One region of the Mycoplana sp. ABR4_002 genome, then DNA from elsewhere that is predicted to be linked to it. Evidence: riboswitches for the same ligand, from Rfam matches in the RefSeq annotation. Region 1 holds a riboswitch; each other region holds the start of a gene.
The links. Region 1 has a riboswitch for cobalamin ahead of ACXAGF_RS04585 (aromatic ring-hydroxylating oxygenase subunit alpha). Riboswitches for the same ligand answer to the same signal wherever they lie in the genome.

Region 1 (5,648 bases):
AGGTGCGATCGGTCGACGAGTACGTCGACCTGATGAACAGCCTGAACCTGCCTAATCCGAAGATGATGGACGTGGCCGTCCCGGCCAACATGCATGTCGGGCTGCATCAGGACGAGATCGCCCGCAAGGGCTGGGCGGTGACGGCGGTCGAGGCGCTGGCGCTGCTTGGCCGTCCGGACGTGGCGCTCGTCGACCTGCGGGAGCGGGCCGAGCGGGAGAAGCACGGCACCATTCCGGGATCGCTGCATGCGCCCTATCCGGACCTGCAGGAGAACATCGGGCCGGGTGGCGTGCTGCACGAACTGGCGGCGGCCACCGGCAGGCGCATCGTCTTCTACTGCGCCTACGGCGAGCGCTCGGCCATGGCGGTGGTGGCGGCGCAAGGCGCCGGCCTGGCCGGCGCCTGCCACATCGAGGGCGGGATCGACGCCTGGAAGCGGGCCAGCGGCCCGGTTGCGCGCTCGTAGGCGGCTCAGATCGCGCGGATGATCTTGCGCAGTTCCTCGCTGCGCGCCCCGAGCAGCAGCACGTTCTTCATCGCCACCTTCGGATCGTGGGTCTGGAACAGCACGCCGTCGTCGCCCACGGTTCGATTGATTTCCAGCCGGCCCTCGATTTCGGACGGGCTGATGGCGACGGCGAAATACATCCGGCGGTGCTGCGGATCGATCGCCTCGAAGAAGCGCTCTCCCTCGCCGAGTTCGGCATAGAAGTTCGCCATGTAGAAGGACCACTGCACGTTTTCGTCCTGGGTCAGCCGCGTGCTCGAGACGGTGACGTGGCAGTAGCCGAGGTGTGGCATGGAGGCGAGCGTGCGGTGGAAGATCAGCCTGGGAAAGCGGATCGAGCCGTGGAAGCTGTTGATGCGCTCGTGGGTGACACTACCTGCCTTCTCCAGCCTGCGGCCGGTCCGCGCGGCGACCTCGCCATGGCTGAGATAGCGCCTGTCCGCCTCGCTCCATTCCCGCCGCTCGAGCTTGCCGCTGCGCAGGTATTCGGTATAGGCGAACCAGCGCGCGCTCTGCGAACGCTTGAAGGCGACGGCGTCGTAGTATCGGAATTTCGGCGTGGGCTGCACGGAAAGGCGCTCCGGGGCTGGTGCTTTTTGAGCGCAATCATGCGCCCTCATGGTTAATGTCCCCCTTACGCGGTGCCGCAATGGGACGGCTGGCTCCGCTTTGCCGGATGGTCGGCGTGGATGGCGCGGCACAGGAACCGCGCCGGCTGCCGTCGTGACACTGGTGGCGCAAAGAGAATATCTGCCTGTCGAACGCGCAGTTTGCGCAAAATCTTGGCGGCGTTGCGTTTATGGCTTTATAAGCATCTGAATATAAATAATAATTTTAATTGATACCGGGATGAATTGCTGTCGTCAAAGCGGAAGGCGATGTCGCTTTAGGGCGTGTCCGCGTCCCGGCTTTCCGCTTAGATGAAGAGGCTCAAGGTGCTGCCTCGATAGGGAGGGGTGGAGAATTGGGAAGCCGGTGAAAATCCGGCGCTGCCCCCGCAACGGTAAGGGAAGAAATCGCGGCGAAGTGCCACTGGGGAGACCCGGGAAGGCGCCGCGCAGGTCCGCAGAGGACATCTCCCGAGCCCGGAAACCAGCCTTGGAGAAACGTAACGTGACTGGCTGCGGCGGGCGGCCGGGGCGCAGCGAAGCCGTGTCCTGTGACCGGCCGCTTCCGTCCGCGTCCGCATCGGTCGAACCAGGGCTTTGAGGACCGGCAATGGATATCCGCAACGACGTGCTTCGCAAGATCAGGAACCGGCGCGAGGGCTACAGCCTCGACCAGGCTTTCTACATCGACCCCGACCATTATCGCCTCGACCTCGAGACGATCTGGTATCGCGACTGGCTGTTCATCGGCCACGACTGCGAGATCCCGCGCCCGGGGAACTATTTCACAGTGCAGGTCGGCGACTATCCGGTCGTCGTCACGCGCGACCGGCAAGGCACCGTCCGCGCGCTGCACAACTCCTGCCGGCACCGCGGCTCGCGCGTCTGCACCCAGCACAAGGGTTCCTCCGCCAAGCTCGTCTGCCCCTATCACCAGTGGACCTACGAACTGGACGGCACGCTGCTGTTCGCCCGCCACATGGCCGAGGACTTCGACCGGACCGCGCACGGCCTGAAGCCGATCCATTGCGAGACCGTCGGCGGCTACATCTTCATCTGCCTCGCCGACCAGGCGCCGGACTTCGGGCCCTACCGCGAGCTGGCCGAGCCCTACCTCGTCCGTCACCGCCTCGGCGAGACGAAGGTCGCCTTCGAAAGCACGATCGTCGAAAAGGGCAACTGGAAGCTGGTCTGGGAGAACAACCGCGAGTGCTACCACTGCGCGGCCAACCATCCCGAGCTTTGCCGGACCTATCCGGAGGCGCCGAGCGCCACCGGCGTCCAGGGCGCCAAGGATGATCCGGTGATCGCCGAACACTGGCAGCGCTGCGAGGCGGCCGGGCTGCCGAGCGAGTTCCGCATGTCGCCGACAGGGCAGTTCCGCTTCGCGCGGATGCCGCTGGTCGGGGACGCGGAAAGCTACACCATGTCGGGTGGGCCGGCCGTCCGCCGTCCGCTGGCGACGGGCCTGGACGAGCGCCGGATCGGCACGCTGCTGATGTTCCACTATCCGACCACCTGGAACCACGTTCTTGCCGACCACGCGATCACCTTCCGTGTTCTGCCGCTTGGCCCGGAACTGACGCAGGTGACCACCAAGTGGCTGGTCAACAAGGACGCGGTCGAGGGCGTGGACTACACGCTGGAGGAGCTGACCCACGTCTGGACCGAGACCAACGACCAGGACCGCCGCATCGTCGAGGAGAATGCCTTCGGTATCCGTTCGCCCGCCTATGAGCCGGGTCCCTACTCGCCCGAGGACGAGGGCGGCGTGATGCAGTTCGTCGAGTGGTACTGCGCCTTCATGGAGCAGCGCCTTCAGGGCGAAGACCAGATCCTGTTCCGGGTGGCCTGAGATGACGATTCACAGCGAATTCCGCCATTTCGATGAACTGGAGCCCTGGAGCGATCGCCGGCAGCTGCTGGAATGCATCGCGGTCACGGTCGAGGCGCCGGACGTGATGACCTTCGCCTTCCGCTCCGACCGGGCGAACTGGTTCCGCTACATTCCCGGTCAGTTCGTCACGCTCGAGCTGCCGGTCGGTCCGGAGTCGGTGATGCGGACCTACACCCTGTCGTCGACGCCGTCGCGCCCGTTCTCCGTCGCGGTGACGGTGAAGGCGCAGAAGGACAGCGTCGGCACGCGCTGGATGTTCGATCACCTGAGGCCGGGGATGAAGCTGAAGGCCTTCGGGCCGCTCGGCGATTTCTCCTTCGTCCGGCATCCGGGGGAGAAGTACCTGTTCATCTCCGCCGGCTCTGGCATCACCCCGATGATGTCGATGACGCGGTGGATGGCGGACTGCGCCCCGCAGTCCGACGTCACCTTCATTTCCTGCGCGCGCACGCCGTCGGACCTGCTGTTCCGCCCGGAGCTGGAGTTCATGGCGGCGCAGATGCCGAACCTGTCGCTCGGCTTCGTCGTCGAGAGCCACAACCCGCGCGATGGCTGGCACGGCCTGCGCGGGCGGATCGAGACGGCCAAGCTCGCGCTGCTGGCGCCCGACTTCAAGGACCGGACCGTCTTCTGCTGCGGCCCGGAACCGTTCATGCGCGGCGTCAAGGCGATGCTGCAGAGCGTCGGTTTCGAGATGGGGCGCTATCACGAGGAAAGCTTCCAGCCGGCTGCACCGTCCGCACCGGTACCGATGTCGGTGGCGAATGGCGTTGCCGCGGACGCGGGCACGGTCACCTTCGCACGCGCCGGCAAGGAGGCGAAGTGCCAGCCGGGCCAGACCATCCTGCAGACCGCGCGGCTGGCGGGTGTGCGCATCGGCGCCGCCTGCGAGGGCGGGCTCTGCGGCACCTGCCGGGTGATGAAGCTGTCGGGCGATGTCGAGATGACCCACAATGGCGGCATTCTCGACGATGAGATCGCCGAGGGCTACATCCTCGCCTGCTGCTCGCGTCCGATCGGCGACGTGCAGATCGAGGCCTGACGCCGATTGACGGCTGGCGCGACCAGGGGTCGCGCTAGAAGTCCTGGTAGTTCTGCGGCGTCATTTCTCGCCGATCCGGATGCGCCGTGACCGGCACCACCTTGGCCGTTTCTCCCTCCGGGCCCGGCTTGCCTGGCCCGGCGACGAGGACGGAGGCTTCCTGCGCGACCTGCACCTTGGCGAGGGCGCCGACGCCGACGGCGGTCTCGGCGCTGGCGGTGAGCGGCAGCGAGGCCGGCTCCGGCGATGCTGCGCCGCGTTCCAGCGCGGCCGTCACGATGTCGTCGATCGGCCCGTCGTCCGTCGGCGGGAGCGGCTTTTCCGGGACGAGGTCGCCGAAGGCCCAGATCTTGGTCAGCTGCGCGCGGGTCATCGGTGCGACGTTGACGTCGATGTCGTTGAACGTTCCCTTCACGCGGTAGGGGCATCGCCGCTTGTTGCAGTTGGCGCCCGCGGAGAACTGCCAGAGCGCATAGTTGTCCCAGTTGCCGAGCGGGAAGACGGAGCGGATACCGGGCTTGTAGCGGGCATACCACAACGGCAGGCGCGACAGGATGCGATACTTGTCGCGGTTCGCCGCGATGTGGCGCGCCGTCGAGTGGTTGGTGTAGAGCACGGGGTAGCGCCCGGTGCGCGTCCTGATATGGCCGGCGAAGATCTGGGCGTCTTCCAGCGACATGAACTGTTCGGGATCGATGCCCTCGATGTCGAGCACCATCATCTCGTCCGGCTGCGGCTTGGCATAGTCGAGGAAGTGGTTGGCCTGGTCGACCGGATTGTCGGGTCGGGCGAGGTGGTAGGCGCCCCACAGCAGGCCGTGGGATTTGGCAAGCAACCGCCGGGTCTCGTACAGCTCCCGGCTGACGGCATATTTGCGCCACATGGTCTTGCAGTGGGCGATGGTGTCGCCGCCGTGGTCGCCCTTGCATGAGAAGCTCTCCGGCAGGCCGTCGGAGGCCTTGGAAATGAAGCCGGCGATGCGCTTGTCGGTGAGCATCAGCGGCCACTCGATCTCGTTCATCTCATAGGCGTCGATGACGATGGCGTGCTCGGGCTTCTTCCAGGGCTCAAGGTCGGCGGCAGAGGCCGCTCCGGCCCCAATCAGCAAGAGTGCGCCGGCTGCGAGCGCAGACAGTCTTTTCATCATCGTCATGCCGCGATCCCCGCGTTCTGCCCCTCCGCCCCCAATGGTGCTTCGACATGGTTAGCAAGACGTTAACGGGCGGACGCCGGATTGGGCCTGGCTAGGCCCGGGCTGCCGCCGGATGGTGAGCTGGTCCCCTCGTTGCCGGACAAGTGATCTCTAATGTACACCCGCGATCCGGCTTGGAAAGCGCAAATGGCCGGCCGGTCCGTACAAGCCGCGGCAGTGTGGCATGTCGGGAACACCTCGGCCGGCCGACGTCAGAGAATGCCGGTGCGCCGCAGCACCCACCAGGCGAAGGCGACCGAGAGCACGATCAGGCCGAAGGCGAAGGCCGTTCCATGCGTGGTCCCGGCAAAGGGCATGGCCGAGGTGTTCATGCCGAAGAAGCCGGTGACGAGCGTCGGTGGCAGGAGAAAGGCGGTCAGGAGCGACAGGATGTAGAGGT
Region 2 (5,648 bases), 1.3 Mb from region 1:
GGAGCCGCGCGCCGAATACTTGTTCTCGAGGGTGTCGGCGTTCTCGCTGATGCGCTTTTCCCAGGCCATGCGTTGCGGCGTGATCTTGTGCGAACCTGGCACGTAGGAAAACGGACCGTCCTCCTCGCCGACATCCTTCAGGAACAGCCAGGCCTTGGCCGTCGGCTGGAAGGTATCGCTGTGCAGGGCCGTCTGCGGATCGGAGGCAGCCTCCTTCGACGGCGTCGACGGCAGCGCCATCACCACCTGCACCACGAGCAGCGGCTGGCCGTCATGCGAGGAGACATAGCGCAGAAGGTTCGACATCCGCGGATCGTTGCGGGCGGCCTTGAAGCCCGGCAGGCGTTCCAGGTCGCTGTCGTCGATCAGCGCCCGGCGCGTGACCGTCGTGCCCTGCAGCATGTCGTAGCGGTCGAAATCGGCGTTCTCCAGTTCGGCCGTCACCTGCGCGAACACCTCGGGCGGCAGAAAGTTCTCGATCTTGACGAAGCCGTTCTGCTCGTATTCGCGTCGTTGCTCGGCCGTGACCCGGTGCGCCAGCGACTTGCGCCGCCAGTCGGCCATGTCCATCGCCAGGCCGACGCGCTTGGCATGCAGGCCCATCCGGTTCAGCGTCTTGCTGCCGATGATCGGATTGTCCGCAAAGGACTTGGCGCCGGACGCCAGCTGGAGGGCATAGAACGGGCTCAGCAGAACGGAGGAAAGGCGCATAAAGGACCTGTGGCTGTGGATGGGACCGGACCGGTCCGACCGGGATTGACTGGCCCGCTTGACTGGCCCGAACGCCGGCCGGTGGACGCACTTTGCTACACCAAGGGCCGGGCGATATCAATTCCGGCGACTCGTGCCGGTCTGGTCGGCCGTTAGCGCAAACCTCGGCATTGCCGATATTAATCACTTTCGTGGGCAGTTCGTTGCACCCGCGCGCCGGGGCCGTATGATGGCGGTGCATCCTGCGAGTCTGACCGGAGCCACCATGGCCCCCCTGAGCATGTACCGATCGATGGTTCTGGCGGCTGCCGCAATTGCCTGCGCGGTGGCCTTGCCGGCACGGGCGAGCGACACCTGCATCGATCTGCGCGCGCAGCTTGCCAGCCTGCCCCCGGTCGCGGACCGAAGCAGCGAGACGCGCCGGTATTCCAACGAGATCTCGCAGCGCAATCTGCAGCTGCGAAAGGCCAGGGCCGACCTCCGCCGGCTCGGCTGCAGCAACGGCAGCGTCAAAATCTATGGCGGTGCGAATGCCGACGAGTGCGCCGCCGTCGAGGGGACCACCGCCGAGATCGAGCGCAGCCTGCAGGCTCTGGAACAACGGCGCAATGCGATCGCCCATGCCGGCGACCGCACCGCCCGCGCGACCCTGCTGGCCGACCTCGAACTGTACGGCTGCAACGAGACCATCGCCAACGGCCGGCCGGCGGAGGAGCAACTGGCCTACGATTCGCCAGTGACCATGCCGGACGAGGAATTCGGTGACGACGGTCTCTCGTCACGCTATGCCGCCGCGCCGGGTTATGCACCGGCGGGCCGGCTCAAGACGGTCTGCGTCAGGACCTGCGACGGCGCGTTCTTCCCGATCGCCCACGGCGTATCGCCGCTCGACTTCCGCCGCGACCAGCGCCTCTGCACCAGGATGTGCCCGCAGACCGAGACCGAACTCTTCTACGAGGCACTCGATTCGGTCGACACCGGCCAGATGGTCTCGACCGTGACCGGACGGACCTATGCCCGGTTGCCGAATGCCTTTGCCTACCGCACGCGCGACGCCGCCCGGTCGGAGGACTGCGGTTGCGATCTTGCCGCCTACTACCGCCAGGCGGCGGGAGGGCGTGCGATCCCGCTGGCCGGCCGGGACACCGGCTCCGGCCTTGGCGCGGCAAAGGGATTGACCAGGGACGATGCAGGCTCGGTCACGACTATCCGCATGCGGCCGGTCGGCACGCCGGCGAGCGAGGAGGCGATCGCCGAACGGCCTTTCGATCCGGCAAAGGACAAGGTGCGCTCGGTCGGCCCGGTCTTCCTGCCGGACAAGGAGCATGCGATCGATCTGCGCAACCCCGCCGGCGCGAACTAGGATCCGCGCGCCGACGGTCTCTCGCCCCGACAGTCCCACCGCCCCTCGAACACCAGCTCCTCCAGCGGCAGGCGCTGGCGCCAGCCTTTCACCGCAAGCTCGGGCTCGCGGTAAAGCTCGTCGACGAAGCCGAGGCACAGCCAGGCGACGATCTCGATCCGCTCCGGGATGCCGAGCAGGCTGCGAATGTCCGCGTCATGAAAGATGCTGACCCAGCCGACGCCGACGCCCTCGGCGCGCGCGGCCAGCCACAGGTTCTGCACGGCGCAGACGGTGGAATAGACGTCCATGCGCGGATTGTGCGTCCGGCCCAGCACGACGCCGCCGCCGCGGTCCGGATCGCAGGTTACGCAGATGCTGAGCGGCGCCTTGCGGATGCCCTCGAGCTTCAGCGAGCGATACAGCGACCGCCGCTCCTCGGGAAACATCATCGCCGCCTCGTCATTGGCGCGCGCAAAGGCCGCGTGGGCCGCTCCACGCACTTGCGGATCGCGGACCAGAATGAAATTCCATGGTTGCATGAAGCCGACCGAGGGGGCGCTGTGCGCCGCCCGCAGCAGGCGTTCGACCAGGGCATCCGGCAGCGGCTCGGACAGGAACTGGTCGCGCACGTCGCGACGCGTTTCGATGGCGCGGTATACGGCCGCCCGGTCATCGGGCGAAAAGGCTTGCGCGCGGACGAGATCGTCCATCGGCGGAGGTTGCATCGTCATCTCCCCAACAATGCGTTCAACCGTCCGCCGTCCGCGCGGGCAGGTCCATCTCGCCAGGCCGGTCTTCTGACTCCGGTTCACCCGGCCATGCCTGCCTTCCCGGTCAAGGACCAGTGGCAGTGTCGAAAGGATCGCATCCTTCCCGGCTTGGCCGTCCCCGTCACAGCGCTGGGCACGTTCCGGCTTCGGGGCGAGCCCCACCGAATTCCCGATTATCCCCCTTGGGGGCACCTGACGGACTGCACTTGTGCACATCGCCGGCCGTCGTTCAAGGCCGGTATCGACACCGGAGTGTCTGTTTCCGGCGATGGAGTGGCGGCTCAGGCCGCGTCGATCGCCGGCTGCTGCCCGGCATCGGCCGGTGTGGCGAACATCGCCTGGTTCCGGCCGCCGTTCTTGGCGGCATAGAGCGCGGCGTCGGCCACCACCATGATGTCGTGCACCGTCCGCCCATGGTCCGGGAAGACGGCGACGCCGGCGCTGCTGCCGACGCTGAGGATCTGGCCCTCGAACGGGATCGGTATCTGCGCGTCGCGGACGAGGCCGTTGGCCAGGTCCAGAAGGTCCTGCCTCGCCACCAGGCCTGGAAGCAGCACGGCGAACTCGTCGCCGCCGAGCCGCGCCACCGTCCCCCGCGTGCCGATCCGCTCCAGGAAACGGCCGGCGACCGTCCTCAACACGGCATCGCCGGCAGCGTGGCCGTAGCGGTCGTTGACGGCCTTGAACCGGTCGAGGTCGATGGCAAACACGGCGAGCGGCCTTTCGGCCGTTTCCAGCATCTTCTTGACGCTGTCGTCGAAGCCGGAACGGTTGAGCAGCCCGGTCAGGGCGTCGTGGCGGGCGAGATAGGAATTGCGCGACTCGCTGCGCTGCAGCGCGCGGACCAGGGCCGAAAACTTGTAGGTGACGAAACCCATCACCAGGCCGAAGATCGCCACCAGCGCAGTGATCTGCGGCATCGCCATGGCCCACACGAACGAGCCCGGACGGTTGGGGCGCCAGGAAGCGACCATCGGATTGAACGCGTCGCCGCCGACGCCGGTCAGCAGCAGGTTGTCGTCGACGGTGGTGATCGGCGAAAAGCCGAGTTCCTTCAGTCCGAGCCGCTGTTCCGAGCCGGCCAGCATCTTCGCCGAGATCGGCTTGACGGTGACCATGAGCACCGGCGCCTTGCGCTCGTCCGGGATGAACAGCCGCTTCGGCACCACCGACTGTACGACGACGATGCTCATCGTTCCGTCGATCATCCGCATGCCGGTGACGTTGATCTGGTCCAGGGCCGGCGACAGAACGGTACCGCTCTCGCGGGGACCTCCCAGGAACCAGCCGTCGCGCGTGCGGCGCAGCGCCGCGTAGTAGGCCGCCTCCGCTCGCTTGGTCAGGTCGCTGATCCAGTACAGCAGCTTGTCGGCTTTCCTGGCCTCGACAACGTTGCCCTTGTGCACGGCCAGGATCGTGCTGGCCCCGGGCTTGGTGAACACCATCCACGAAAAGCCGAAGTCGCTCCACAGCCAGTCGCGCAGTTCCCGGCGGATGAACTCGTCGCTGAACGAGCCGTCGGCCAGTTCGTCGAAACTCTTGTCCCAGACCGACATGCCGCTCTGGTAGAGCACCACCTGCTCGATCTGGTGGCGGAACTCGTTCTTGACCAGAGTTTTCTCGGTGCTGGCGACAAACTCGTTGGCCTGCCGGACAGAGTAGTCGAGCACCATGAAGTTGGCGCAAGCGAACAGGGCGACGATCGCCACCGCCGCAAGACCGATCATGATCTTAACGCTGCCACGGCGCACGACCGCAGCCCCAGCACTCGCCATTTTCCCCTCATGCATGCCTTGGACCGACATGCCCCTCTTGTCGTTAACCCGGGAAAATAGCGAAAAAGAGGGAACTTTCCCTTAAGCGGCGTGGTATCCAATTACTTAAGATTGTTCTGGGCAGCGGTTATGCACGTCTTGATCCGACACGCCCGAGGACAGGACCGTCAGGCAGCCGGGACGTATCGAACGAAGGCGAATGCCCGGCCGTCGGGCGACCAGTTCGGCACGTTCATCGTCCCCTGCCCGCCAAACAGCTCGAACAGCACGCGGTCGTTGCCACCGTCGGCCTCCATCAGGCGCAGGCAGACATGACGGTCACGCGGATGGTCAAGCACGTCCCCGTCGTAGGACAGCACCAGCAGCCGCCTGCCATCGGGCGAGGGGTGCGGAAACCAGTCGTTCCAGGGGCTGTCGGTGATCCGCGTGACGTCGCGGCCGTCCGGCCGCACCCGCCAGATCTGCATGCGGCCGGTACGGCTGGAGTTGAAATAGATCCACCCGTCGCTTGACCAGTCCGGGCCGTCGTTGCGGCCCTCGCCGAACGTCAGCCGCCTCTCCTCCCCGCCGTCGGCCGAAATGGTATAGATGTCGAAGACGTCATCGCGAATGCCGCAGTAGCAGAGGCTGGTCCCGTCCGGAGACCAGCCGTGCCAGTAGGACGGCAGGTTGGGCGTGAGAAGCCGTGGCGCGCCACCTTCGGCCGGCAGGAGATAGATCGCGGACTTGCCGAATTCGGACTTGTCGGTGATCGCCAGAAGCCGGCCGTCCGGCGATGGTCCGTGGTCGTTGTTGCAGCGAACCGCAAACCCGGTGTCGATCGGCTCCGGCGGGCGACCATCGAGCGGCAGCCGGTACAGCCGCCCATCTCCGTTGACGATCAGCGCGGCGCCGTCGCGCGCAAAGTTCGGCGCCTCGACCAGGCGATCGGTCTGCCAGACGATACGCGTGCGTCCCGTCGTTACGTCGTGGATCTCGACCGAGCTGCGCATGGTCCTGCTCCGGTCAGCGGTCGCGGAACCGGTTGGTGATCGGATAGCGCCGGTC
Region 3 (5,648 bases), 1.4 Mb from region 1:
TCTCCGCCGACGGCGGCGAGATCGGCCGCGCCCAGTGGCTGCAGGCGCTGGCGGCACGGGTGCCGTCCTCGGTCCACATGAACCCGGTGCTGCTGAAGCCGCAGTCGGACACCGGCAGCCAGATCGTCGTGCAGGGCAAGGTCTACGGTCAGGCGCGGGGGCGCGACTACCAGGCGCTGAAGCCGAAGCTGCTCGGCGCGGTGATGGACAGCTTCGAGACGATCGGCGCGGGCGCCGACCTCGTGGTGGTCGAGGGCGCCGGCTCGCCGGCGGAGATCAACCTGCGGCCAGGAGACATCGCCAACATGGGCTTTGCCACCCGGGCCGGCGTTCCGGTCGTTCTCGTCGGCGACATCGACCGCGGCGGCGTCATCGCCTCGCTGGTCGGTACGCAGGCGATCCTGGCGCCGGAGGACCGCGCCATGGTGACCGGCTATCTGATCAACAAGTTCCGCGGCGATGTCAGCCTCTTCGACGACGGGATCGCCGCCATCGCGCGGCACACCGGATGGCCGTGCTTCGGTGTCGTGCCCTGGCTGAAACACGCCCGGCACCTGCCGGCCGAAGACTCGGTGGTGCTTGAGCGGCTGACCGCCGGGCGGCCGGGCGCGCTGAGGGTGGCGGTGCCGGTCCTGTCGCGCATCGCCAATTTCGACGACTTCGACCCGCTGCGCCAGGAACCCGACGTCGATCTCGTCTTCGTGCGCCCGGGCGAGCGGATCCCGGCCGATGCCGGGCTCGTCGTCCTGCCAGGCTCGAAATCGACCATTGCCGACCTGAAGGATCTTCGCGCGCAGGGCTGGGACCGCGATCTCGTCCAGCACCATCGCCGCGGTGGCCGCATCATCGGCATCTGCGGCGGCTACCAGATGCTGGGCCGGCGCGTCGCCGACCCGCTCGGCATCGAAGGCGGCGAACGGGCGGTGGAGGGGCTCGGCTTCCTCGATGTCGAGACCGAGATGGCGCCGGCCAAGACGGTGCGCAACAGCAGCGCCCGGTCGCTCGCCTATGATGTGCCGCTCGACGGCTACGAGATCCATCTCGGCCGCACGAGCGGGCCCGACTGCGCTCGGGCCCCGGTCGAGATCGCCGGCCGCCCGGACGGGGCAACCTCGTCCGACGGCCGTGTATTCGGCACCTATCTGCACGGGCTCTTGTCCAGCGATCCGTTCCGTGCCCGGCTCCTGGCGGAGTTCGGCATTGCCGGCGGCGGTTTCGACTACCGCGGGGCGGTGGACGCGGCGCTGGATGGGGTGGCCGCCGAACTCGAGGCCGCCCTCGATCCGCGCTGGCTGGATGCGCTGATGAAAAGTGACTGAGAAACGACGATTATCCCAGCGCGCCGGGCCGTCATTTCCAGTGGACTAGTCTGTAAAGCCGTCATCTTCATCCGGCAGGGTAGCCACCAAAGTTGCGCCCGATTCCGATGCAAATGCCTAGAATGGCGTCCAGCCGTGGCGGACGCCCGCAGTGTGAAAGGGAATTCTGCATGACCAGCGCTCATTTCGCAAAACTCGGTCTGACGGCTCTGCTCGGACTTGTCCTTGCTGGCAGTCCCGCGGTGCGGGCGGAGGACGGCAAGCCCGGCGTCAGCGCCAGCAAGCGGTGGGAATCGGAGTTTTCTCTGTGGCAGAAGGTTTCGTCTGGCAGCGATCCGGCAGGCTATGAGGACTATCTCAAGCAGTATCCGAGCGGCACCTTCGCCTCGATGGCGCGGCTGCGCCTGGCCGAACTGAACGCGGCAGGGGCCGCCAAGGCGGCAACGGGCGCGCAGGGCGCGGCCGCCGGCAAGACGACCGGTGCAGCCACCGACAAGGAGAAAGCGCAGGCGGCGCAGAAGGCGGCCGAGGCGGAACGGCTGCAGGCAGAACAGGATGCCCGAATCGCTGCCGAGAAGGCCAAGGTCGACGAAGAGCGGCGGGCCGCCGAGGCGGCCGACCGGCGGGCGGCCGAGGCCGAGCGGCTGCGCAAGGAGCAAGAGGCGCGCGCGGCCGAGGAGGAAAGACGAGCGGCCGAAGCCAAGGCGGAGGCTGCGCGCAAGGCGGCCGAGGCCGAGCGCAAGCGCGCCGAAGCGGCGGCGGAGGCGGCGCGCGTGAAGGCCGAGCAGCAGGTGCGGGCCGAGGCAGCGCGGTTGAAGGCCGAGCAGGAAGAACAGGCCGCGGCCGAGGCGAAGGCGCGAGCGGACGCGGCCGCCGCTGAACGGGCCAAGGCCGAGGCTGCCATCGCCGCGGCAGAGGCCGAGCTCAAGCGGGCCGAGGAAGCGGCGGAGGCGCAGCGGCTGAAGGCCGAGCAGGAGGCGCAAGCGGCCGCCGAGGCCCGGGCGCGGGCGGATGCGGCCGCGCAGGCAACGGCGAACACGGACCCCGTGACGAGCGATGAGGCGGCGGACGCCGATCCGCCCGAAGCCGCCGACGGAGCCAGCGATTCCGAAGAGAGCGCCCATGTACGGCCGCAGGCCGAGCGCGAGGGCGGGTCAGGTTCCATCACCGAGGTAACGACCGGTAGCGGCGAGGCGGCCGGCGCCGAGCCGACCAAGGCCGACGATGCAGCGACGGAACGGCTGGCGCGCCGCGAGGACAACGCCTGGAGCCGGGCGGTGCTGAACGGCGACGCCGAAGCCTACCAGGCCTATCTCGGCGATTTTCCCGAAGGCAAGTTCGCGGCGGAAGCGCGCCAGCGGTTGGCGGCGCTGGAAAAGAAGCCGGCCGCGGAACGGCCGGCCGAGGAAGGCGCAACCGCGTCCAGCCCGGCGCCCCAGCCGGCCGCGCGGCAGCAGTTGCAGTCGCGGACGACGATCTACGAGACGTCGCCCGATGCACGCGAGGCCTACCTGGAGCCCGGCACGCGGGCGCAGGCGCAGCGCTGGCTGAACACCCTCGGCTACGGTACCGGCGGGATCGACGGCGTCTATGGTCCGCGCACCCGCGCGGCGATCGCCGCCTGGCAACGCTCGGCCGGTCAGCGCGCCGACGGCTATCTGACGCGCAAACAGTTCCGGCAACTGCGCGAGGCGGCGCAGTTCGTCGAGAACCGCAATCGCCAGCGGGTGGCGCGGCAACGCTACCAGCGCGACCCGTATTACGGCGGCTATCGCGTCTACGAGGGACCGGTCGACGGCTACCTCGAGGGACCGGTCGGCGGTTACTACGAAGGTCCGGTCGACGGCTACTACGAGGGGCCGGTCTATCGCGGTGGCCTCGGCATCAGCGGTCCCGGCTATTGACGGCGCCCACGCCGGTATTCGAAGGATGGATGGCGCTGGCAGTCGATTGACTTCGACGGCCGGCGGGCATAATCATCCCACTATTGGATGGTGCGCCTGTCCGGAGACGGAACGGCGCTTAAATGGGAACGTGACGGGGTGGACCCAATCAGGGCGCTCCAATCACGGCCGACCCCGCGACTGTAGAGTGGCGAGGCCGATCCGGCCGGTCGAACGACCGGCAAAGCCACTGGGTGGCGGCATGATGAACCGGGGTCTGGACGCCTCTATTTCTACGAATCGTCCGCCTTTCATGCCGCTCACAACCCGGGAAGGCGAGGAGAGGCCGTCGGCGCGAATGCGCCGGACGCCGCGAGCCAGGAGACCTGCCGGCCAATGAAGGGCATCGTGCCCGATTCCGGGAATTTTCCCCTACGCCAGCACGGAGGTTGTCATGGCTGCTTCTAACGTTTCTTCTACTTCTCTCTCGCTCAACGATCGCCTCTACGCAGGAATCACGGCACTGCTGCTCGGCGCTTTCCTGGTGTTCGGCGCTGGGCTGGCCAATTCCTCGGTGCTGCACGACACCGCGCACGACACGCGTCACTCCTACGGCTTTCCCTGCCACTAAGGGGCGCGTGACATGATCGTTCGATATCTCCTGGCCGCTCTGGTGGCCGGGCTGTTTTCCGGCGCCCTCATGACCGTGGCGCAGGAGGCGCGGGTGATTCCGCTGATCCTTCATGCCGAAGAGTATGAAGGCGGCGAGGCTGAACCGGCGCCCGCGGGCGCCGAGACCGAAGCGCAGCCGCAGGCGACCCACGAGCATTCGGCGCTCGGCATCGGCGCCGCCGTTGCCGAATTCGCCGCCTACCTTTCGCCCGTAACGCCGGCCTATGCGCATGCGGGCGAGGTGCATGAGGGCGAGGGCGGCATCCTGTTCGGCATGAGCCGCTTCTCCGGCACGCTGTTCGCCAACCTGGTGACCGGCGCCGGCTTCGCCCTGCTGCTGGCGGCCGTCAGTCTTCTGGCCGGCAATCCGATCACGGTCGCAAATGGCGCGATCTGGGGAGCGGCGGGCTGGCTGGCGGTCCATCTGCTGCCGGCGATCGGCCTGCCGCCGGAACTGCCGGGCTTTCCCGCCGCCGACCTTGCCAGCCGGCAGGGCTGGTGGCTGGCGACGGTCGTCCTGTCGGCCGGAGGGCTCTACCTGCTGATCCTGAAAGAGGGCATCGCCGCGAAGGTCCTGGGCGTCCTCCTGGTCGCCGCGCCGCACCTCTATGGCGCGCCGCAACCGGATGACCTTTCGAGCAACGTTCCGGCCGTGCTCGGAGCGGAGTTCGCCGTGGCGGCTTTGGCAACGACGCTGTTCTTCTGGATCGTGCTCGGCCTGTCGCTGGGCTTTGCCAACGAGAAGATCGCCAAGGCCGACCGATGATGACGACATCGCCCGGAGCCGTCCTGGTTCTGGGCGGTGCCCGTTCCGGCAAGTCCGCCTTTGCCGAGCGGCTGGCCGCGGAGACCGGCCTCTCGAAGCATTATATCGCCACCGGCCGCGCCTGGGACGAGGAGATGCGCGCGCGAATCGAGCAGCACCAGGCACAACGCGGCGGCGACGGCTGGGTCACGCACGAGGAGCCGCTGGCGCTTGCGGACCGCATCCGTGAAACAGCGCGCAAGGACCGGGTCCTGCTCGTGGACTGCCTGACCTTGTGGGTGACGAACCTGATGCTCGAGGGCCGCGACATGGCGGCGGCTTATGACGACCTCGCGGCCGCGATCGTGCATTCGCCCGGAAGGCTCGTGTTCGTCTCCAACGAGGTCGGATTGGGCATCGTGCCCGACAACCGGATGGCGCGCGACTTTCGCGACCATGCCGGCCGGCTGCACCAGAAGGTGGCCTCGCTTGCCGCCGAAGTCTATTTTGTCGCGGCAGGCCTGCCGCTGAAAATGAAGGGTTGAGCACATGCTCCAGCAAAAGATTCCCGCAACCGTCATCACCGGCTTCCTCGGCGCCGGCAAGACGACGATGATCCGCAACCTGTTGCAGAACGCCAACGGCAAGCGGATCGCGCTGATCATCAACGAGTTCGGCGACCTCGGCGTCGATGGCGAGGTGCTGAAGGGCTGCGGCGCGGAGGCCTGCAGCGAGGACGATATCATCGAGCTGACCAACGGCTGCATCTGCTGCACCGTGGCGGACGACTTCATCCCCACCATGTCGAAGCTGCTGGAGCGCGAGAACCGCCCGGACCACATCGTCATCGAGACTTCCGGCCTGGCGCTGCCGCAGCCGCTCGTCGCCGCGTTCAACTGGCCGGAGATCAAGACGCAGGTGACCGTCGACGGCGTCGTCACGGTGGTGGACAGCGCGGCCGTTGCCGCGGGACGCTTTGCCGACGACCACGACCGCGTCGATGCGCTGCGCGTCGAGGACGACAATCTC
Region 4 (5,648 bases), on a different contig from region 1:
AGGCGTCGCAAATCGACTAACCCCCGGATGACTAAAATCCAGGGATTTCCACTCGCCGCGTGTGCCGGAGGTTTAGGAGATGACCGATCTCCTTTTGTCCGACTGCGGCCTGAAAGCTCGCAAATGGGATGAGGACGAGCCGGCGCTGGTGAACATGGTCGCTGCGGCCAGTGAACTGCGCAAAGCTGCGCTAGGTGGTGGCCAGGTGTTTCAAAGACAGGCTAACCCGCTCCTAGGGCGATGGCCAGTGCCCTACCCCAACGATCAAGGGAAGAGCGCGCGAGCCCCGGCCGTCATGCTTCCTGTGGATTGCCCTCAGCGTCCCCGCTATCCACAGCCGACAGAGACAATTTCCAATTCGTCCTTCGGAATTGTCGCCAGCTATTGACGCAATTTTTGTCTGGTCTACTATATGTAGTGTTCGAGGTTCCTTCGATTCGTTGAGTTGAAGGCTAAGATGGGAATCCGGTTCGACCATGATGGTGGAGTGAGTCCGGAGCTGCCCCCGCAACTGTAAGCGGTGAGCGTTCGTCCGTTGACCACTGAGGCGCAAATGCCTTGGGAAGGTGGGTGAATGTGATGATCCGCGAGCCAGGAGACCTGCCTCGCACATGAACGTCCACGGGCGGGGTGTCCGGCAGGCGAGCGTTGAGCAATGTCGCCTCAGCGCCTCCCCTGGTGCCCCGCAAAATGCCTCGGGGTGAAGTCATGTCGATCCTTTTTCCAGCTCACCCACGCGAGTAGGTCGCATCCCGCGTCCCGCCGTTTCAGGCGGCCGCTATGCCCTTAAATTTGCGTCGGACGGCCATCGGCGGATGGCCGGACGGTCTCCTATGCCCGCTTGTCAGATACGAGGAAAGCCATGGCCATCACTGTCTACTCCAAACCCGCCTGCGTTCAGTGCACCGCAACGACACGCGCGCTCGACCGCCAAGGCATCGACTACAGCGTCGTCGACATTTCCGAAGATGCAGAGGCGTATGCCCTCGTACAGGGCCTCGGCTACCGTCAGGTTCCTGTTGTTATTGCCGGAGAGCAGCATTGGGCCGGCTTCCGTCCTGACATGATCAGCGCACTCGCTTGAGGCCCGGCACGATGGGCGGAGTGGTCTATTTCTCCAGCCGGTCGGAAAACACCCATCGGTTCGTCGAGAAAGTCGGGGTTGAAGTCCTGCGCCTGCCGCTCGATGCAAGCGAGGAACCGCCCGAAGTAGTCCACCCCTTCGTGCTGGTAACCCCAACCTATGGGGGAGGCGGGGCGAAGGGGGCGGTGCCGAAGCCGGTCATCCGCTTCCTCAACAACCCGTGCAACCGCAGCCTGATCCGCGGCGTGATTTCGGCGGGGAACACCAATTTTGGCACCGGATTCGCCATCGCGGGCAACATCATCTCCGCCAAGTGCGCGGTGCCTTTCCTCTACCGCTTCGAACTACTCGGAACGGACGAGGATGTCGACAACGTCAGACAGGGGCTAGAACGACTTTGGACACGATGACGCTTGAAAAGCCGGCGAAAGCGCCGGAAATCACGGCGCTGGACTATCACGCGCTCAACGCAATGTTGAACCTCTATGACGAACAGGGGAAAATCCAGCTCGACAAGGACCGGCAGGCGGCGAAGCAGTATTTCCTCCAGCATGTCAATCAGAACACGGTCTTCTTTCATAACCTCCGAGAAAAGCTCGATTATTTGGTGGCGGAGGGTTATTATGAGCAGGAGGTTCTGGACCAGTACGCGTTCAATTTCGTGCGTGATCTCTTCGAACACGCCTATGACAAGAAGTTCCGCTTTCCGACCTTCCTCGGGGCGTTCAAATACTACACGTCCTACACGCTGAAGACTTTCGATGGAAAACGCTACCTTGAGCGCTACGAGGACCGTGTCTGCATGGTCGCCTTGACGCTGGCGCGGGGCAACGAGAAGCTCGCCCGAGACCTTGTCGATGAGATCATATCCGGCCGTTTCCAGCCCGCGACACCAACCTTCCTCAATGCCGGCAAGAAGCAGCGCGGCGAACTCGTCTCCTGCTTCCTGCTGCGGGTCGAAGACAATATGGAGAGCATCGGTCGTTCGATCAACTCGGCGCTCCAGCTTTCCAAGCGGGGAGGGGGCGTCGCGCTGTCGCTGACGAACCTTCGCGAGATGGGCGCGCCGATCAAGCAGATCGAGAACCAGTCCTCCGGCGTAATCCCCGTGATGAAGCTGCTGGAAGACAGCTTTTCCTACGCCAACCAGCTAGGCGCGCGGCAAGGGGCGGGGGCGGTCTATCTTCACGCCCACCACCCCGACATCATGCGCTTTCTCGATACCAAGCGCGAAAACGCCGACGAGAAGGTTCGTATCAAGACGCTGTCCCTCGGTGTCGTCATCCCGGACATCACCTTCGAGCTCGCGCGGAACAACGAGGACATGTACCTCTTCTCGCCGCATGACGTTGAACGCGTCTATGGTGTGCCCTTTACCGAGATCTCCGTGACGGAGAAGTACCGTGAGATGGTTGAGGACGGCCGCATCCGCAAGAAGAAGATCAAGGCGCGCGACTTCTTCCAGATCATCGCCGAGATCCAGTTCGAGAGTGGCTACCCCTACATAATGTTCGAGGACACGGTGAACCGAGCCAACCCGATCGCCGGCCGCATCACGATGAGCAATCTCTGCTCGGAAATCCTGCAGGTCAGCGAGGCGAGTGAATTCAACGACGACCTGTCCTACGCGAAGATGGGCAAGGATATTTCGTGCAATCTCGGTTCGCTGAATATTGCAGCCGCGATGGATTCGGCTGATTTCGGCCAGACGATCGAGACCTCGATCCGGGCGCTGACCGCCGTCTCCGAAATGAGCCACATCTCGTCCGTTCCCTCGGTGGAAAAGGGCAACGACGACAGTCACGCAATCGGCCTTGGCCAGATGAACCTGCACGGCTATCTCGCCCGCGAACGCATCTATTATGGTTCGGAAGAAGGTATCGACTTCACCAATATCTATTTTTACACCGTGACCTATCACGCCGTTCACGCATCGAACCGGCTAGCGGTGGAGAAGGGGCGGAGCTTCAAGGGCTTCGAAAGCTCGAAATACGCTACCGGCGAATATTTTGAGAAGTACACGGAAGCCGAATGGCTGCCGGTGACGGAGAAGGTGAGAGGCCTTTTCGAGGAGGCGGGCATTCACATTCCGACGAAGGAAGACTGGCTGGAACTGAAGACGGCCGTGATGGAAGGCGGCCTCTACAACCAGAACCTCCAGGCCGTGCCGCCGACCGGTTCTATCTCATATATCAATCACTCGACCTCTTCGATTCACCCGATTGTCTCCAAGATCGAAATCCGCAAGGAGGGCAAGATCGGCCGCGTTTACTACCCCGCAGCCTTTATGACGAACGACAACCTCGACTACTATCAAGACGCCTACGAGATCGGTCCCGAAAAGATCATCGACACCTATGCCGCAGCGACCCAACACGTCGACCAGGGCCTGTCGCTGACGCTGTTCTTCCGTGACACGGCCACGACCCGCGATATCAATCGCGCGCAGATCTATGCCTGGAGGAAGGGTATCAAGACCATCTACTACATCCGCCTTCGCCAGATGGCGCTGTCCGGCACGGAAGTGCAGGGCTGTGTCTCGTGCGCCCTCTGAACCGGTGACGACCATGAACATCCAAATGAAAACCAAGACCCCGAAGGCTGCCAGCGCCGTGCGCGCCATCAACTGGAACCGCATCGAGGACGACAAGGACCTCGAGGTGTGGAACCGGCTCACCGGAAATTTCTGGCTGCCGGAGAAGGTGCCACTTTCTAACGACATCCCGTCATGGGCGACACTGAAGCCGGAGGAGCAGAAACTCACCATCCGCGTCTTCACCGGCCTGACGCTGCTCGACACAATCCAGAATGGCATTGGCGCTGTGAAGCTGATGGCAGACTCCGCCACACCGCACGAGGAGGCCGTGCTGTCCAATATATCCTTCATGGAAGCAGTACACGCGCGCTCATACTCTTCGATCTTCTCGACGCTCTGCCTGACGCCGGATGTCGACGACGCCTATCGCTGGTCGGAGGAGAATGAGTTCCTGCAGCGCAAATCAGCGCTGATCATGGAACAGTATGCTTCAAATGATCCACTGAAGAAGAAGGTCGCGAGTGTCTTCCTCGAGAGCTTCTTGTTCTATTCCGGCTTCTACCTGCCGATGTATTGGTCGAGCCGCGCCAAACTCACCAACACCGCCGACATGATCAGGCTGATCATCCGAGACGAGGCCGTCCACGGATACTACATCGGCTACAAGTTCCAGCTCGGACTGGAGCGGCTCTCGGCGGAGCGCCGCCAGGAGATCAAGGACTTTGCCTTCGAGCTGCTGCTTGAGCTCTACGACAACGAGGCCAAGTACACAGAGGCGCTTTATGATGGCGTTGGCCTGACCGAGGACGTCAAGAAGTTCCTGCATTACAACGCCAACAAGGCGCTGATGAACCTCGGTTACGAGGCGCTGTTTCCACCAGAAGCCTGCAAGGTCAATCCGGCAATCCTCTCGGCTCTATCGCCCAACGCAGACGAGAACCATGACTTCTTCTCGGGGTCCGGCTCTTCGTACGTAATTGGCAAAGCGGTGGCGACCGAGGACGAGGACTGGAATTTCTAGCTGGCCGGCAACCCGACGGTGATTCAATCACTGCGCACCGTGCGTGGGGAGAAGACATTGATAGTGAAGGATGATCGGCCGTGCGAAATATCCGGGACCTCTTGAAGGATAGCCTCGCTGATCCGAAATCTGGATGGAGCATGGGCTCCTTCGGCGCTGTCGCTGAGTTCCATCACGACAAAGGCGAGCATGTCGAAGAATACGCCGTGGCGTCCTATGTACGCGCAACGCCGCGGGGCGCCATTCGGCTCGAGGACGGAGCCCTATCACAGGTCATCTCTGTCGCCTACGAAGCCCTCAGCCCCAAACGGCATCGCTGGAGCCACGGCGTGGCGCTCTGCTTGCCGCAAAGGGATTCAGCTATGAGTGGGCGGAAGGTTCTAACAGAACTTGGGCCGGATGAGGGTGCGGTTCGTCCTTCCGATAGAAAGGCAACCCTCTTTGACATCGGCCTCGATCTGCCGCAGTGCGACTTCTGCATTCGCACTGACGACCCCGAACTGCTGGCGATCCTTCGTGCCCATGCAGGGTACAGCTTGTTCGACACCGGCAGTGCGGCAATGTCTGCAATGATGGAGGCCCATCCGCACCGTATCGCGTTAACCCGTATAGGTCGCATCGAGGTTTTTCAAAAAATAGGTGGGGCGGATACTGGCGGCGTTTCTCCAACAGGACCGCACACGCATCTGCTACCACAGCTGTTGAAGCTACATCGAACCCATTCCGCCAATACTCCAATCCCGAAGGATCATGTGCCGCTTGGTTATCTACACCCCCCCAACCCTGTCTTGGATAACCGGGGGCAAGAGCGCGAGTTCGACATTGAGGATCACGCCCGGTTCCAGGAATTGTTCGAACGCTATGCCCGGCCGGACCTGCCAATTCTCCGCAAGGCGGTACTTGACGGTCTAGCTGGAAGGGCAGCGCCAAGTCGGTTCGTCTTGCAGTCTGATCGGTTTTGTCATGCCACGGTACGCATAACCCTGCGCCAACAGTATCGTTTGGCT

Region 2: linked by a shared signal. The riboswitch ahead of bluB (5,6-dimethylbenzimidazole synthase) and the one ahead of ACXAGF_RS04585 (aromatic ring-hydroxylating oxygenase subunit alpha) in region 1 are both predicted to bind cobalamin.
Region 3: linked by a shared signal. The riboswitch ahead of ACXAGF_RS11330 (CbtB domain-containing protein) and the one ahead of ACXAGF_RS04585 (aromatic ring-hydroxylating oxygenase subunit alpha) in region 1 are both predicted to bind cobalamin.
Region 4: linked by a shared signal. The riboswitch ahead of nrdH (glutaredoxin-like protein NrdH) and the one ahead of ACXAGF_RS04585 (aromatic ring-hydroxylating oxygenase subunit alpha) in region 1 are both predicted to bind cobalamin.

What each region holds. Positions count from the first base shown of each region.
Region 1 is NZ_JBSWVO010000001.1:964,753-970,400, forward strand. Features, by position in the region: gene ACXAGF_RS04575 (MBL fold metallo-hydrolase) at 1-467, shown strand, start outside; gene ACXAGF_RS04580 (DUF6656 family protein) at 473-1,078, opposite strand; cobalamin riboswitch at 1,426-1,624, shown strand; gene ACXAGF_RS04585 (aromatic ring-hydroxylating oxygenase subunit alpha) at 1,728-2,972, shown strand; gene ACXAGF_RS04590 (FAD-binding oxidoreductase) at 2,974-4,056, shown strand; gene ACXAGF_RS04595 (glycoside hydrolase family 25 protein) at 4,091-5,203, opposite strand; gene ACXAGF_RS04600 (transporter) at 5,461-5,648, opposite strand, start outside.
Region 2 is NZ_JBSWVO010000001.1:2,290,063-2,295,710, forward strand. Features, by position in the region: gene ACXAGF_RS11075 (phytanoyl-CoA dioxygenase family protein) at 1-711, opposite strand, end outside; gene ACXAGF_RS11080 (DUF2865 domain-containing protein) at 977-2,074, shown strand; gene bluB (5,6-dimethylbenzimidazole synthase) at 2,071-2,781, opposite strand; cobalamin riboswitch at 2,827-3,037, opposite strand; gene ACXAGF_RS11090 (diguanylate cyclase domain-containing protein) at 3,108-4,601, opposite strand; gene ACXAGF_RS11095 (TolB family protein) at 4,769-5,593, opposite strand; gene ACXAGF_RS11100 (NAD+ synthase) at 5,607-5,648, opposite strand, start outside.
Region 3 is NZ_JBSWVO010000001.1:2,346,097-2,351,744, reverse strand. Features, by position in the region: gene ACXAGF_RS11340 (cobyric acid synthase) at 1-1,319, shown strand, start outside; gene ACXAGF_RS11335 (peptidoglycan-binding domain-containing protein) at 1,490-3,223, shown strand; cobalamin riboswitch at 3,295-3,610, shown strand; gene ACXAGF_RS11330 (CbtB domain-containing protein) at 3,657-3,833, shown strand; gene ACXAGF_RS11325 (CbtA family protein) at 3,846-4,640, shown strand; gene cobU (bifunctional adenosylcobinamide kinase/adenosylcobinamide-phosphate guanylyltransferase) at 4,637-5,164, shown strand; gene cobW (cobalamin biosynthesis protein CobW) at 5,169-5,648, shown strand, end outside.
Region 4 is NZ_JBSWVO010000003.1:115,615-121,262, reverse strand. Features, by position in the region: cobalamin riboswitch at 408-622, shown strand; gene nrdH (glutaredoxin-like protein NrdH) at 863-1,084, shown strand; gene nrdI (class Ib ribonucleoside-diphosphate reductase assembly flavoprotein NrdI) at 1,096-1,494, shown strand; gene nrdE (class 1b ribonucleoside-diphosphate reductase subunit alpha) at 1,491-3,638, shown strand; gene nrdF (class 1b ribonucleoside-diphosphate reductase subunit beta) at 3,652-4,641, shown strand; gene ACXAGF_RS22905 (DUF6925 family protein) at 4,722-5,648, shown strand, end outside.